4 regions of the Paenibacillus durus genome follow, and region 3 is predicted to be linked to each of the others. Evidence: riboswitches for the same ligand, from Rfam matches in the RefSeq annotation. Region 3 holds a riboswitch; each other region holds the start of a gene.
What was found. A riboswitch is a leader RNA that binds a small molecule or an ion and turns the genes downstream of it on or off. The one in region 3 is predicted to bind cyclic di-GMP.
Positions count from the first base shown of each region.

Region 1 (3,404 bases), 1.5 Mb from region 3:
CGACTCGCCAAAACGGGTTGAAACCGAATGAACTTCATACGTGTAATCACCCGGCGGCATGCCGGTATACGTAACGGTTAAGCCGCTTACCGTACTTTTAAGCACTTTTTGACCATCCACGATCTGGTAAACCTTATAGCTTGTCGCATAGTCGGATGCAGCCCAAGTCAAAGAAAAATCGGTCGCATTTTTAATCGTTTGGATCAGATTGGCCGGCGGCTCCATGGTCGGAAAAATGAGCGTAAAGGAAACCTGGGTTCCTTCCGCCGATTCCCCGAACCGGGTAGAGAAGGAATGAACTTCATACGTATAATTCCCTTGCGGCTGATTGGTGTAAGTGACAGTAGTGCCGGTTACCGTGCTTTTCAATACTTTTTGTCCGTTAATAATTTGATAGACTTTGTAACTGCTGGCGTTTGCCGAAGTCTCCCAGGTCAGGACCACATCATTAACGTTTTTGAGCGTATAGTTAACAGCGGCCGGCGGCTCCATTGTTACGGAGCTCAGAGTAACTGAAACCTGACTTCCTTCCGCTGATTCCCCGAAACGGGTAGAGAAGGAATGAACTTCATACGTATAATTCCCTTGCGGCTGATTAGTGTAAGTGACAGTAGTGCCGGTTACCGTGCTTTTCAATACTTTTTGTCCGTCAATAATTTGATAGACTTTGTAACTGCTGGCGTTTGCCGAAGTCTCCCAGGTCAGGACCACATCATTAACGTTTTTGAGCGTATAGTTAACAGCGGCAGGCGGCTCCATGGTTACGGAGCTCAGAGTAACTGAAACCTGGCTGCCTTCCGCCGATTCCCCGAAACGGTCACTATAGGAATGTACCTCATAGTGGTAATCCCCGGCCGGTTGGTTCGTATAGGTGACAGCTGTTCCGGTTACCGTGCTTTTCAGTACGAGCTGCCCGTCGATGAGCTGATAGATTTTATAGCCTGTAGCATTTGAAACGGTACTCCATGTTAAAACCACGTCGTTGACGTTTTGCAGTTTATAAGTTAGATTGCCGGGTGCCGTCATAGTGACATCCCCGACAGTTACCGTTAAACGGCTTCCTTCCGCCGATTCGCCAAAACGACTGCTGTAGGAATATACCTCATATACATATTCTCCAGCCTCTTGATTGGTAAAGGAGACGGTTGTACCGGTTACCGTGCTTTTTAATACTTTTTGACCGTCAGCTTGGATTTGATAGATTTTATAGTTCGTGGCGTAACTGACTGCATTCCATTTCAGGTTGATGTCGTTGACGTTCGCCAGGCTAAACGTGAAGTTGCCTGGAGCGGCCATGACTGGAAGGACGACATTAACGTCGACAGGTGCGGATAGAGGAGATTCACCAAAGGCGGAATTCGCCGCACTAACCGCGTACGTAGCTGTTCCCATTGGAGCATTGACGACTGTATATGTATGTGTTGCCTGGGATTTTATCAAGGTTCTTTGTCCATCAGCTTGAACTTGATAAAGATTGTAACTTTGGGCATACGCAGAAGTGGTCCAGCTCAGGACAATATCGTTGCCGTTTTGAATCGTGTAAGTCAAGGTTGGCGCCGTCATGTCGGGATAGGTGATATTCACCGTGATTGGCGCGCAGGGCCCTGACTCTCCGTCCGGACTTAAGGTTGAAACCACATAAGTATATGAACCTTCCGGAAGACCGTTAATGGTAAAGGAGGTCGTTGTCATTGTCCCCCGCTCGATCAGTTGGCCATCCGTAATCTCATACACCTTATAACCAGTAGCCCCAAACACGGAGCTCCATGTCAGCTTGACATCGGTTGGTGTCAGGAGCTGATAGGAAAGATTGCTTGGAGGCAGCACGTTATTGTTTGTCTCAGCCGCAAACACATTTAGAGCGGGAAACAAGACCTGGACCATAAGCATCATCGAAACCAGGAAAGAAAGTCTTTTGGAGGATTTACGTTTTCTCATGTGTTCCTACCTTTCTTTGATATAAGGATAATAGACAAAAAAAATGAACCTCAGACAAGGCTCATAGTAAAAGCTATGATTCCTTGTGGCAACCGGCTGCCTTCCACATGGATGTGGTTCAGGCCCTTGGCTTTGCGTCTCATGATTTCTCATGATTTGCCTTTTTCACTGGGTTGTGACTGAAGTTCTATTTTTATAATAGGTATCTATTCCTGTAATGTGAATAGGTCGTAAGAACCATGATCGGTCTAATCTGCTATTTTCCCATAGATGACTTGCCTGCGGTACTTAGGGCTTGCTGAATAAACAAAAACTCTTACTCCCACAAGGAATAGAAGCCGTTTTTGTCGAAATCATCTGCAAGGAAATACTCGAAAAATGCAAAAAACCCTTGCAGATGGAGTGAATTATCATGTTTGAACGGATAGAATCGACCGACGATCTTCTCAAAGATTTTTACCTGCCCTTTGGCGGCAAACTGAACCCCAACAATCGGTGGGTGAAGCTGGCCAAACTCGTTCCCTGGGAGCAAGCGGAAGAAAAATATGTAAAGGTGTTCGGCGCACCCGACGAAGGGCAAAAGGCGTATTCGGTACGTTTGGCTTTGGGCTCCCTGTTGATCAAGGAACGTCTAGGCTTAACCGACCGGGAAACCACTTTGCAGATCATGGAAAACCCCTATTTGCAGTATTTTCTGGGTTTTGGCGGTTACGTGGACAAAGAGCCCTTCCATCATTCCTTGATGACTCACTTTCGCGACCGGTTGGGTCCCGACATCCTTCACGAGATCAATGACTGGATCATAAAAGAAGGGCTGAAGGCCGAGCAGGAAGCAGCAAAAGCAGCGGCTAAAGCCAAGGAACAAACACGTGATGACGACGATGATCACCCGGGGGGTGGACAAATGGTCATGAAAATGGACGACACCCTAACGATTCTGGAAGTGGATACCACGCCGGAAAAGTCTCAACAAAAGGGCAAGGCCAAGTCCCTCTTTCGTCTTCTTCCCAATCCCGACGCACAAACCCATCGCGGCACGTTGATGCTGGATGCAACCTGTGCGCCTGCCGACATCAAGTATCCGACAGATCTGGGGCTATTGAATCATGCTCGTGAAATCCTGGAAGGTATCATTGACGCATTGCATCAGCCGCTGATCGGTCTGGCGGAGAAGCCGCGCACGTACCGCAGACAAGCCCGTAAAGCGTACCTGCTTGTATCTAAACAACGCCAGCCCAAAGGTAAAACGATCCGCAAAGCGGTCAAGAAGCAGCTCGGCTATGTGGGTCGGGATCTGCGAATCATTGAAAACCTGAGCCAGCAAACCTCGCTGAGTACTTTGAGCAAAATGACCTATCGCCGTTTGCTAGTCATTCGCGAACTGCACCGGCAGCAACAAGAAATGATGAATGGCGGAGTGCACCGGGTGGAGCATCGAATCGTAAGCATCGAACAGCCGCATGTCC
Region 1 is NZ_CP009288.1:5,893,102-5,896,505, forward strand. Features, by position in the region: gene PDUR_RS26140 (fibronectin type III domain-containing protein) at 1-1,938, opposite strand, end outside; cyclic di-GMP riboswitch class I at 2,023-2,109, opposite strand; gene PDUR_RS26145 (IS5 family transposase) at 2,351-3,404, shown strand, end outside.
Region 1: it holds a riboswitch for cyclic di-GMP, as region 3 does, so the genes downstream of both, PDUR_RS26140 (fibronectin type III domain-containing protein) here and PDUR_RS18905 (thiamine pyrophosphate-binding protein) in region 3, are expected to answer to the same signal.

Region 2 (3,404 bases), 820 kb from region 3:
GGCTGTCCCCTGCGTTGGGCCTTTGAGACCCGCAGCTTCAACCAGCATCTTGGCAAACTGGGCGCGCGTAACCGATTGTCCGGGCTCGAAGCGTCCTGTATTCATGCCATTCACGATCCATCTGGATGCCAGCACTTCGACCTCGTCTTTTGCCCAATGGCTCTTCATATCCGTGAATGAAGGCTCGTATAGGAACAGAGCGTACAAACTAGGCTCTTGAACTTGGGTCCGAATGTTCCGCCAAGAGACGTCGAATGTTCCGCCGGCATAAATCCACTTTCCGGTATCCCCGTTATAACGGTAAATGCCTGTCCGGTTAGCACGGCCAGCCGTTGCGGCGGCTTGCTCCAATTCAATGGTAAGCAGGGCCGGCTTTTCAAGCTTCGCTTCGGACGTCCATGTCCAGGCTACTCCAAGCCATGTCATTTCTTTATTAGGCGCTGTGACCGCTCCGCTTGGCTTCAATACGACTCGTGACTCCCTGCCGAAGGTTCCCGGTTCGAACACGAGCCGTGCGGCTTGTCCTCCTGCGGCCACTCCGCCGCCCGGACCAATTAGATCGCCTTCCTGCTGAAGCGCAGCAGCCCCAATGCTTCCAGGCGTCGAAGCAGCCGATTCGCTCCGAACGATTTCCCGGCTAATCAGCTTGCCGCCCGCAATAAGAGCAAGCTCTTCTCCATTGAAGCCGATGAATTGCGACGGCGCGATGACGCCCAAGCTGTACAGGTTCCCGGTCGCTAAATCCGCACTCCGCACAATTGCCTTGTCGCCGCTAGCCTCCAGCCAGGCTGCCGTTCCGCCCGAAATACTCATTTCCGCGTATTCGGTTTTGCCTAGCGGAACCGGCTGGGTCAAATCCACCGGCTGCGGATTACTTACTCCCAGATCAAGAAACGTATACTTTCCATTTCCATCCAAATCACGCTGCTTCCACAGAATTTCTTCGCCATTGAATACGAACCGCTCTACATAAGAGGTGCCCGGCAGGTCAAGAAGCTTCCGGCTCGTCCCGGACGAAATCCCGTATTCATACAGATCGCCGTCCAAAGCCCCTTTGTAGACAATGCGCCCTTTCCCAACAACCGGGTCTCGCCCTTCCCCTAAATCCTTCAAGGTACCATTCGCCAGGTCATACAAGTACATTTCGTATTGAGGATTTGTCTGCCAGACAACATAATTGCCGTCTATGGAAGGTATGCGATGCTGGCCGGCATCCGTATTTAGCTTGGACTCGGTTTTTGTACTGACATTGTAGCTGTAGATATCCCAGTTCAGATTGCCGGCGCCGTCGTTTTGATCTCTTTTGTCGGCCCATACCACGATTGGCTCCCCTTTTCCATTAACGCCGACGACAGGCGTATCGGTTGGTTTGCCATGGCTCGTTATCTGTAGCTGTTGACCGGTACCTCTATTGCCGTAATAGATTTGTCCGGCATAATTTGCGGCATTGGACCGCCAGACCACATGTGTCCCCGATATCCGGACATTGCTTCCCTCAACAGTGAACGAGGTCAATTCATCCTTGTAGGTGTAGACCGTCTCAGCGGATACCTGCTGCCCGGAGGATACTGTCCCTGCCGCCATTAATCCCATGACCAGTAATCCTGCCACCCATTTTTTCAAGCCGTTCCTCATAAGTCTCCAATCCCCCCCACTAACGACAACAAAAAACCAAGCCTCTTGAGCAACCCGGCTGCCAGGTCATGATTGGATCATGACGGAAGGCCCGTGGCTTTGCGTCCCCGACTTTCGAACGGGTTTGCCTTTGTTCAAGCACTTGGTTTCTTTGTGACTAGTGCTTTATATGTAGTCAAAAAGTCTGACTTTCCCCAAAATTGTACAATAGGTTACAAATTTTTGCATGCCTTTTTCCTGAAAATAATACTTTATTACCAGAAGGGATGAACGCCAAAATACTAGCCTTGACCTAGAGTGAACTCTAGGTATTATGATGATTTTGCTAGGACATAATCAACCAGCAAGGGAGAGATGAAGCATGAAATACAAACAGCTAGGCGGCACAGGTCTGATGGTATCGGAATTCTGTCTCGGCACTATGACGTTCGGCGGCAAAAATGATCCGATGAGTTCTGTAATGGGGGCTCTTGATGAGCAGGCGGCTGGGCTGCTTGTGAATGAAGCGCTCGAAGCAGGCATTAATTTTTTTGATACCGCTAATGTGTACGGCGTGGGTGAGTCGGAAGAGATTTTGGGACGTTCGCTTAAAGGCAAGCGGCATGAAGCGGTGATCGCGACCAAGGTAAGATTCCGGATGGGACCGGGTCCGAACCAGGTAGGATTATCGAGGGGTCATATTATCCAGCAAGCGGAAGAGAGCCTCAAGCGTCTTGGAACAGATTACATCGACCTGTATCAGATTCACGGCCCCGATCCGCTTACGGATTGGGAAGAGACCTTGCGTGCGCTGGACGATCTCGTTCGCAGCGGCAAGGTTCGATATATCGGCTGCTCCAACCTGCAGGGCTGGCAGATGATGAAGGCGAACGGCATTTCCCGGCAACTAGGCCTGCATGACTTCCAAACAACCCAATCTTATTATTCGCTGGCCGGGCGCGATGTTGAGCGGGATATTATCCCTGTGCTTCAGGATCAGAAGATGGGCCTCCTCGTATGGAGTCCTTTGGCCGGTGGATTTCTGTCGGGCAAGTATACGCGGGGCAATCAAGGCGGGGCGGATGACCGGCGCAACAAATTTGATTTTCCTCCGGTTGACCGGGAGAAAGGCTATGTCCTGATTGACGTCTTGCAGGAAATCGCAAAGGCGCGGGAAACCTCGGTCGCCAGAATCGCCCTGGCCTGGCTGCTGAATCAACCTGCCGTGACGAGCGTTATTGTTGGAGCCAAACGGCCTGACCAGCTTCAGGACAATCTTGGGGCATCCGGTATCATTTTGAACGAGGAAGAATTGTCCCGTCTTGATCAAGTCAGCCGTCTGCAGCCGGAGTATCCATTATGGAACCCCAGCGTTTATATTGAGGATCGTTACCCGAATCAGAACTAAGCAGCAGAAAAAAAGGGATGGGCCGAAATACTTCGGTTCGTCCCTTTTAGCTTAGATTAACCTGGTTGTCCGGTGCTTTTGATTCCGTCTTTTTCCTTGGAATACATATCGATCTTGAAGTCAATCATCCCGATGTAGGACATCAGGGTGTTGACCTGATCTTGAACGGTTTTCTTCTGCAGCTCAAGCATTTGTATACGCTCTTCAGTGGTTGCGTCGCCCTGCACGGTAAGCTCGACAAATTCCTTCAGCTGTGAAATGGACATGCCCGTTTCGCGGAGGCAGCATATGAATTTAAGCCACTCGATATGCTCATCTTCATAAATGCGGATGCCGCTTTCGTTGCGTTTGATGAACGGCAGAATGCCCTCTTTTTCATAAT
Region 2 is NZ_CP009288.1:5,170,042-5,173,445, forward strand. Features, by position in the region: gene PDUR_RS22725 (S-layer homology domain-containing protein) at 1-1,623, opposite strand, end outside; cyclic di-GMP riboswitch class I at 1,681-1,774, opposite strand; gene PDUR_RS22730 (aldo/keto reductase) at 1,997-3,022, shown strand; gene PDUR_RS22735 (MerR family transcriptional regulator) at 3,079-3,404, opposite strand, start outside.
Region 2: it holds a riboswitch for cyclic di-GMP, as region 3 does, so the genes downstream of both, PDUR_RS22725 (S-layer homology domain-containing protein) here and PDUR_RS18905 (thiamine pyrophosphate-binding protein) in region 3, are expected to answer to the same signal.

Region 3 (3,404 bases):
GAGAAATGCTTGAAACCGCTGTTTACGTTGTCTTTCATTGAGATGCCTCCTAAAAGTTTTGCTGGCTTATGCTTCCCGGGTTACTTTTCGTCAAAGCTTGCTTCGGAAGCATATGCTTGTGTTGTCTGTGAAACTATTAATTAAGATTTAGTGTGCGGTGTGCGGTAGGAGGCACTTCGTCACGGTCAGTCAATAGCTCGATGACGGCAACGCGGTTTAAAGCCACAGCTTCGCTGATAGCAGCAGCAAATTGTTCTTTGGTCTCGCATTTGTAGCCGGCAGCTCCCAGCGATTCGGCAAATTTTACGGCATCCATAGGAACTTCAAATAGAGTTCCGTCGATTCTGCCTGTAGTTTTTTCCATTCCTTTTAACGCCATATCCAGCTGCATATTATTCACAACGATAAAAATGACCGGGATATTCTTGCAAACGGCAGTATTAATTTCTGTGCCGAGCATCATGAAGCAGCCGTCGCCGGTAATGCAAAATATCGTTTCCTCAGGGGAAGCAACCTTTGCTCCGATTGCCATGCCGATTGCGTTGCCCATGCAGGCAAAGTAGGCGTCGAAGACAAAACTGCCCGGCTTCTTCACGTTGTACCACTTCACGGCATTGAAGCCATGGCTGCCGTCATCAACAAATACGGTATTGTTATAAGGGATCAGATCGCTCATCGTGTTCATTACCGACGCCAGCGAAAGCTTGGGCAGATCGGGCAGTTCTTCCGCATAATGAACGGCCGTCTCCGTTTCACGTTTTTTAATAGCGGCAGTATCAACATTCTTGAGATACAGCGACAAGTTATCGCGCAAATCTCCGCCGACAGCAATCGTCTGGGAGGTTAGTATTTTTCCCACAAAGGTAGGGTCTACATCAAACTGAATTAAGGTCTTTGGATGATTATCCGCCTTAAGGTTACAAATGGTCATGTCACTAAGCCGCGACCCAAGCACGATAAACAAATCACTGCGGTTCAATAAATCGTCGCCATGCTTGCATCCGCCAACACCGACCGGACCATGGTACAGCGGATGATCCCAGGCAATAGCGCCTTTGCCGCCGGGAGTAGTAACGACAGGAATATTAAAAGTCTCTGCCAATTGGACCAATTCCGTATGCGTGCCGGAGCGGTTGACGCCTTTGCCGGCTATGATCAGAGGTCTGCTGGAATGATTAATGGCATCCGTAACCCGGTCAAAATTAGCGTAACTGACAAGGGTTTCGCGTTCGGGGATAACAATTCGGCATTCTTTAAGCGGTTCTGTCTGGACATCAAACGGAATGCACAGATGAACAGGTCCGCGCTTGCCGCTCAGCGCAATGGAAATGGCATGGTTAAAAATCGTGCTGAAATGGTCGCCGCGTTCGATTAGTTTGCTGAAGAGCGTAGCGGGTCTGAACATGTCCGCCAAATCTGCTAGATACGAAGAGGAATCCTGGCATTGGGGAATTCCGAGCTCCTGAATGGATTGATGCCCCGTAATAAACAGCACAGGGAGGTTATTGGCTTTGGCATGTGCCGCCGCTGTGAGGAGGTTCGTCCCCCCCGGACCGGAAGTACCGAAAGCGACGCCTAGATTTCCGGTCTTTAAGGCATAGCCGGAAGCTTCGAATCCAGAGCTGGATTCATGTCTCCCGGGAATAAACTCAATACCATAATCCACCATCTTAAGAACTATGGGACAAATAGATTTACCGATAATGCCAAAAGAATGCGTTACTCCGAGATTGCGTAGTGCTTCCGCCATATAATCTGCGACTGTCTTCAAAAGATCCACCTCACAAATTAAATATTGTTTGTCATGTTATCGATCCTTCGAAGTAAAACCGGTAGATCAGAATAACAAATGACAGAAGACCTGTACTCAAAACAGAGTACAGGTCGGTTGACAAATCACCATTTAGGACGCTTGATATGCAGTCGTCCCGGTTCTTCAGCAACCTGGCTGTCATGGTCTCAAGGGAAGAACTGAGACTGTAGATCCATGGCTTTGCGTCATTCCCTTTCGGAGAATTTTGCCCATATTAAGGTTAATAAAAAAGAACAATTTTCCCTTACAATATATTCCTAGCCCTTGTTTTGTCAATATATTTATATAAACAGGCTCGAAATTTGACGAAATGATTGATTATTGAGCATAAAGACTCATTGCAAAGAAAAGAAGCAGCCCTTGCGGCTACTCCTTCTCGTTAGCGTAAGGATCAAGCAGGTAATCGCCTTCTCCGCTGTCCATGTAACTCTGGTACTGATGTCCCTTCACGACGGTAACATGATTGCCCGTTATGTCCGTGGCGATGAAATTTTCCCAGGGCTCGACGAAGCCATCCGGGTCATCGGCTTCGATTTCCATATCATTGTAAGAATCGATATTATTTCCCTCCGCCATAGCCGGCGTGTTGGAGGTGCCGAAGCTCTCGACGATCTGCCAGGCGTCCTCGCCGTCAAATCCGTTATACTCATGCTCGTCGAGACTGCTCCGCCCGAATGGAGGAGTAAGAAATTCCTCTTCAACCGGGCGTGTATGCGGCTTTTCCTGGCGGGGGCTGTATTCCTTGGAATAGCGCGTAGCAGGAAGGGCGGCCAGGCGCTCATACGGAATCGGCTGTCCGCTCGCTGCGCAAATGCCGTATGTGCCTTTGTCCATCGCCTCAAGCGCATCGTCTATATCCTTAAGTTCCAGTTCTTCAAGCTCTTGAAGCGATATATCCATAGAACGATGATACAGGTCGGTTGCGACATCGCCGGGATGGTTGTCGATTTCGGTCAATTCGCCCGACATATCCCGCATGGAATCTTCAAGACCGTGATCTTCATTCTCCTTAAGCCTGTGCCGGATATCGTCCCGCTGGCGGATAAGAAGGCCGCGCAGGTGGGCAAGCTGTTCCGAAGACAGGTGATTCATTAGCCTCGGCTCCTTTCCATATGCCGTTTTCCTTGTTAGGTTGGCCGATTGGCCGGTTTTTTACCGCTGGAAAATTGTGCTTTTGATAAGCAAGGCTCGGGGTGCGCTCCAATGGACGGGTTCTTAACGCCTGTGCTACAATATACAAGTCTTTTATACACGTTTTGGACCGCTTTCGGGTGGGAAAAATAAGAACGGAGTGACAAGCTGAAGTGGTGTACTATCTGATCGCGCTAATCGTATTTTTGCTTGACCAGGGAACGAAATATCTGATCTCCACGCGCCTTGAAATCGACGAACAAATTCCGGTAATCGGGAACTTTTTTGTTATCACATCGCATCGAAACCGCGGCGCCGCTTTCAGCATTCTGCAGGACCAGCGCTGGTTTCTCATACTGGTGACGGTTGTCGTCCTGATTGGAATCGTCTGGTATTTGAACAAAGTAAAAAGGACGCGGCGATTGCTGCCCTTGGCGCTGTCACTCGTGCTTGGCGGCGC
Region 3 is NZ_CP009288.1:4,349,569-4,352,972, reverse strand. Features, by position in the region: gene PDUR_RS18910 (carboxymuconolactone decarboxylase family protein) at 1-38, opposite strand, end outside; gene PDUR_RS18905 (thiamine pyrophosphate-binding protein) at 137-1,780, opposite strand; cyclic di-GMP riboswitch class I at 1,936-2,033, opposite strand; gene PDUR_RS18900 (TraR/DksA C4-type zinc finger protein) at 2,180-2,905, opposite strand; gene lspA (signal peptidase II) at 3,118-3,404, shown strand, end outside.

Region 4 (3,404 bases), 2.1 Mb from region 3:
AGCGCTTCGGACTTCCTGGGCCGCGCGTGCAAAGCCCTCCACTACAGGGTTGACGAATTCAAGATGGCTCGGGTTGTTGGCAAGCGTCAGACGGGCGCGCACTGTCTCGCCTTCATGGAACGCACGGTCGGCGCCCAAATGGTATTTTACATCTCCGGTCCAGCCGTAGTTGATGCCCATGGACCCTTCGGACGGGAACAGCTCCTTGTTCGGAGAATGGTGGAATTCGGAAAAAATAATATCGTACGGTTTGCCCAAAATATGCGCGAGCACATTCAAACGGCCCCGGTGGGCCATGCCCATCAGGATATGCTCCGCGCCGTCATGCGCGGCCGCCCGGACAATTTCGTCCAGCATAGGAACAAGCGCATCATTGCCTTCCAGACTGAACCGCTTCTGGCCGACAAATGTCTTATGCAGGAATGTCTCGAACTGCTCCACCTGGATGAGCCGGCCCAGCAGCCCTTTGCGTTCCGCCGGCGTGAGCGGAGCGGGCGAGGTGGCCGATTCGGCCTGACTGTTCAGCCAGCGAAGCTCCTGTTCGTCGTGGACATGGCTGAATTCGTAGGCAATCGTCTTGGTATAGGTTTGGCGCATCCGGTGATAAGCGTCCCAGCCGGTCAGCACATCCTGCGGAGCGTTCTCCCAGATGAGCGAAGCCGGCAGGGCAAGCAAATCTTCGCGCGTAAGCTCATAAGTCTCGGGGTCCAGCCATTTGGCCATGGAGGTATGACCCTGTCCCAGCGGGTCGATGTCGGCTGCCAGATGGCCAAAAATGCGGATGCTTGCGATCAGCTTGGAAGCTCTAACCGCTTTGCGAAGCCAATCGGTATCGGCGGGCAAGGCCGGTCCGGGAGTCCTTGCAGCCTCGGATGTCAGCGGAGGAGAACCGTAGATGGTGAATAGTTCGCGGTAGTGGGCTTCCACTGAAAAAGGATCTTCGGCGAAATGTTCGTACTTTTCCTGAATGTAGCCCAGATTGGGACCGTAATACTTGCTCCAGACGGATTCGTTGTAGGACTCTTTGGCTGACATGAAACATCCTCCTAACGGTTAAGCTCCAAAGGTGGCGCTGATTAAGGAGGCCCTCTGTTGGAGCTGCGGTGGTTACGTTTACATTCTATAACAAAGACAAACCATTATAAAGCTAATGCCTCATCCTATTGTGCTCCTTTCAACATTTGTAATCAATTCAAGCTTTCGTCCAATCCGTTCGAAAAAAGGCATAATTATGTACAGGACCAAATAACCAAACAAATGATTCGCTATTTCCAAAAAATTTTGGTTAACAGACTTGAAAAATGGGTATTTGTCGTATATAGTTCATTCATACTACTAAGATCATACATATGTTCAAATTATTTCTACTGCCGGGTGCCGTTTGATCAACTCTATTTTTTCTCCGCGCATACTTACTTATTTCCAAAATTCGACACACTTTAGGACGAACTTCTTGTATAATATTCTTGCAAGACTCATTGTGATGAGAATCAATATCAGATCCTTGAATGCAAGGGTCCAGTAAAAGGTAAACCTGCTGAAAGGCAGGGGCACAAAGTCACGGGTCTAAGGTTATTTTTATATACTACGACGGCCGGACTGCCTGGGGACAAAAATCTTAGGAGGAGATTTTTTGGACAAGTCCAACCAGGGGAACATCGGAGAGCTGCAGACGTTAGAGCTTGATATGGAATGGGTGTATTTGCTTCTGAAAGCCAAGAAGCAAGGGCTTCAAGTGGATGAGATTCGTCGGTTCTTCAATGACAGGACACTTAAGGCAATGTAGCAAGAGGGGTCTGAAAGGGCATTATCAATTGATATTTGAAAGAGGACATGGCGGCGCGGCGTCATGTCCTCTTTATGTTTGTGGGCTTTACTGGATTACTGGTCCTTCTGTTCAAGACGCCATTTCTGGTAATCCAGAAACTCCTTAAACTCGCGCTTGCTGACGCCTGAAGCCATAGCCTCCTGCACTAGCTTGAACCATTCGGAATCCAGCATTTCCTCCTGCGTATCGGAGTTCTCTCCATAGAGAAGAACGTGAACGGGAACGTCCAGAGCCTCGGCAATTTTTTCAATGAATTGGATAGAGGGGTTGGATTGAATGTTGCGTTCAACATTGCTCAAGTATGATTTGGCCACATCAGCCTTGCTGGCCAGCTCGGATAAAGACAAGCCCTTCTCCAGACGAAGATGCTGAATGTGTTGTCCTATATTATCTGGCACGATGAGTTACGCCCCCCTCCTTGTTTTTTTGGTACTAGTATAGCAAAGGTCTGCATACAAGGCAAAGCAGGCATTTTCCAGAATTTCTAACGAATCCGAAAGCTATAATCCGGCTGGACGCTATTCTATCCCTTCGATTTCTGCGGCGGCGCGCCGATGAATCGTCAAGGTAACCGCACGCCCCGGGAGCTGACGTACAGGTCATACCATTCCTTACGGGTAAGCGTAAGCTTGTCCGCGCCTTCGCAGGCTGCGATGCGCTTCGGACTTACCGTTCCGATAACGGGCTGAATCGCGGCCGGATGCGTCATCAGCCAGGAGAGGACTATCGCTTCCGGGGTCGTCCCTTTCTCATCGGCCAGCGTACGGACAAGGCGCGCGGTGCTGCGGACCGTTTCGGATTCTCCGTCCAGCGGGCGTCCGCTGTATTTGCCCTGGGCCAGCGGCCCCCACGCCTGAAGCTGGATATTCTCCAGCCTGCAGTGCTCGATCGTTCCTTCGGGCATGCCTTGCTCTCTCCAGGCTTGCTGATTGACGCTTACGACCGAATCGAGCCAGTAGATCTTCTCAAGGCTCATCTCCAACTGATTGACGATAAACGGCTCTTCGCTGTATGCCTGAAGCAGCTTGATTTGCCCCTGGCTCATATTGGAGACGCCGAAATGCCGCACCTTGCCGGATTGCTTAAGCAGGTGAAGCGCTTCGCCCACCTCTTCAGGGTCCATCAGCGGATCGGGCCGGTGAAGCAGCAGAATATCCAGGTATTCTACTCCCAGACGAGACAGGATGCCGTCCACACTGCTTAGGATATGGCTCTTGGAGAAATCGAACACGTTGGAGCTTTCGCCGGGTTCGGCCAGCTTAATGCCGCACTTCGATTGAAGAATGATCCGTTCACGCAGCTCCGGCCGTTCTTTAAGGACGGTGCCGAATACTTGCTCCGCTTTGCCGCGGGTATAAATATCAGCGTGATCGAACATATTGATGCCGATGGAGAGCGCCGCTTCGACAGCCTCATGTCCTTCCTTGATTTGCTCTTTAGTAATCGCCTCGCGGTCCCAGCCTCCGCCAAGGCCCATACAGCCCAGGACAAGCCGGCTTGCGGGAATTCCGCGCTTGTTAAGCGGTAACGTTTTCAATTCAATCCCTCCGTCATAGTGGTAGATGATTTCAGAGAT
Region 4 is NZ_CP009288.1:376,194-379,597, forward strand. Features, by position in the region: gene PDUR_RS01775 (2-oxoglutarate dehydrogenase E1 component) at 1-1,035, opposite strand, end outside; cyclic di-GMP riboswitch class I at 1,518-1,607, shown strand; gene PDUR_RS29605 (anti-repressor SinI family protein) at 1,634-1,786, shown strand; gene PDUR_RS01780 (helix-turn-helix domain-containing protein) at 1,882-2,226, opposite strand; gene PDUR_RS01785 (aldo/keto reductase) at 2,391-3,365, opposite strand.
Region 4: it holds a riboswitch for cyclic di-GMP, as region 3 does, so the genes downstream of both, PDUR_RS29605 (anti-repressor SinI family protein) here and PDUR_RS18905 (thiamine pyrophosphate-binding protein) in region 3, are expected to answer to the same signal.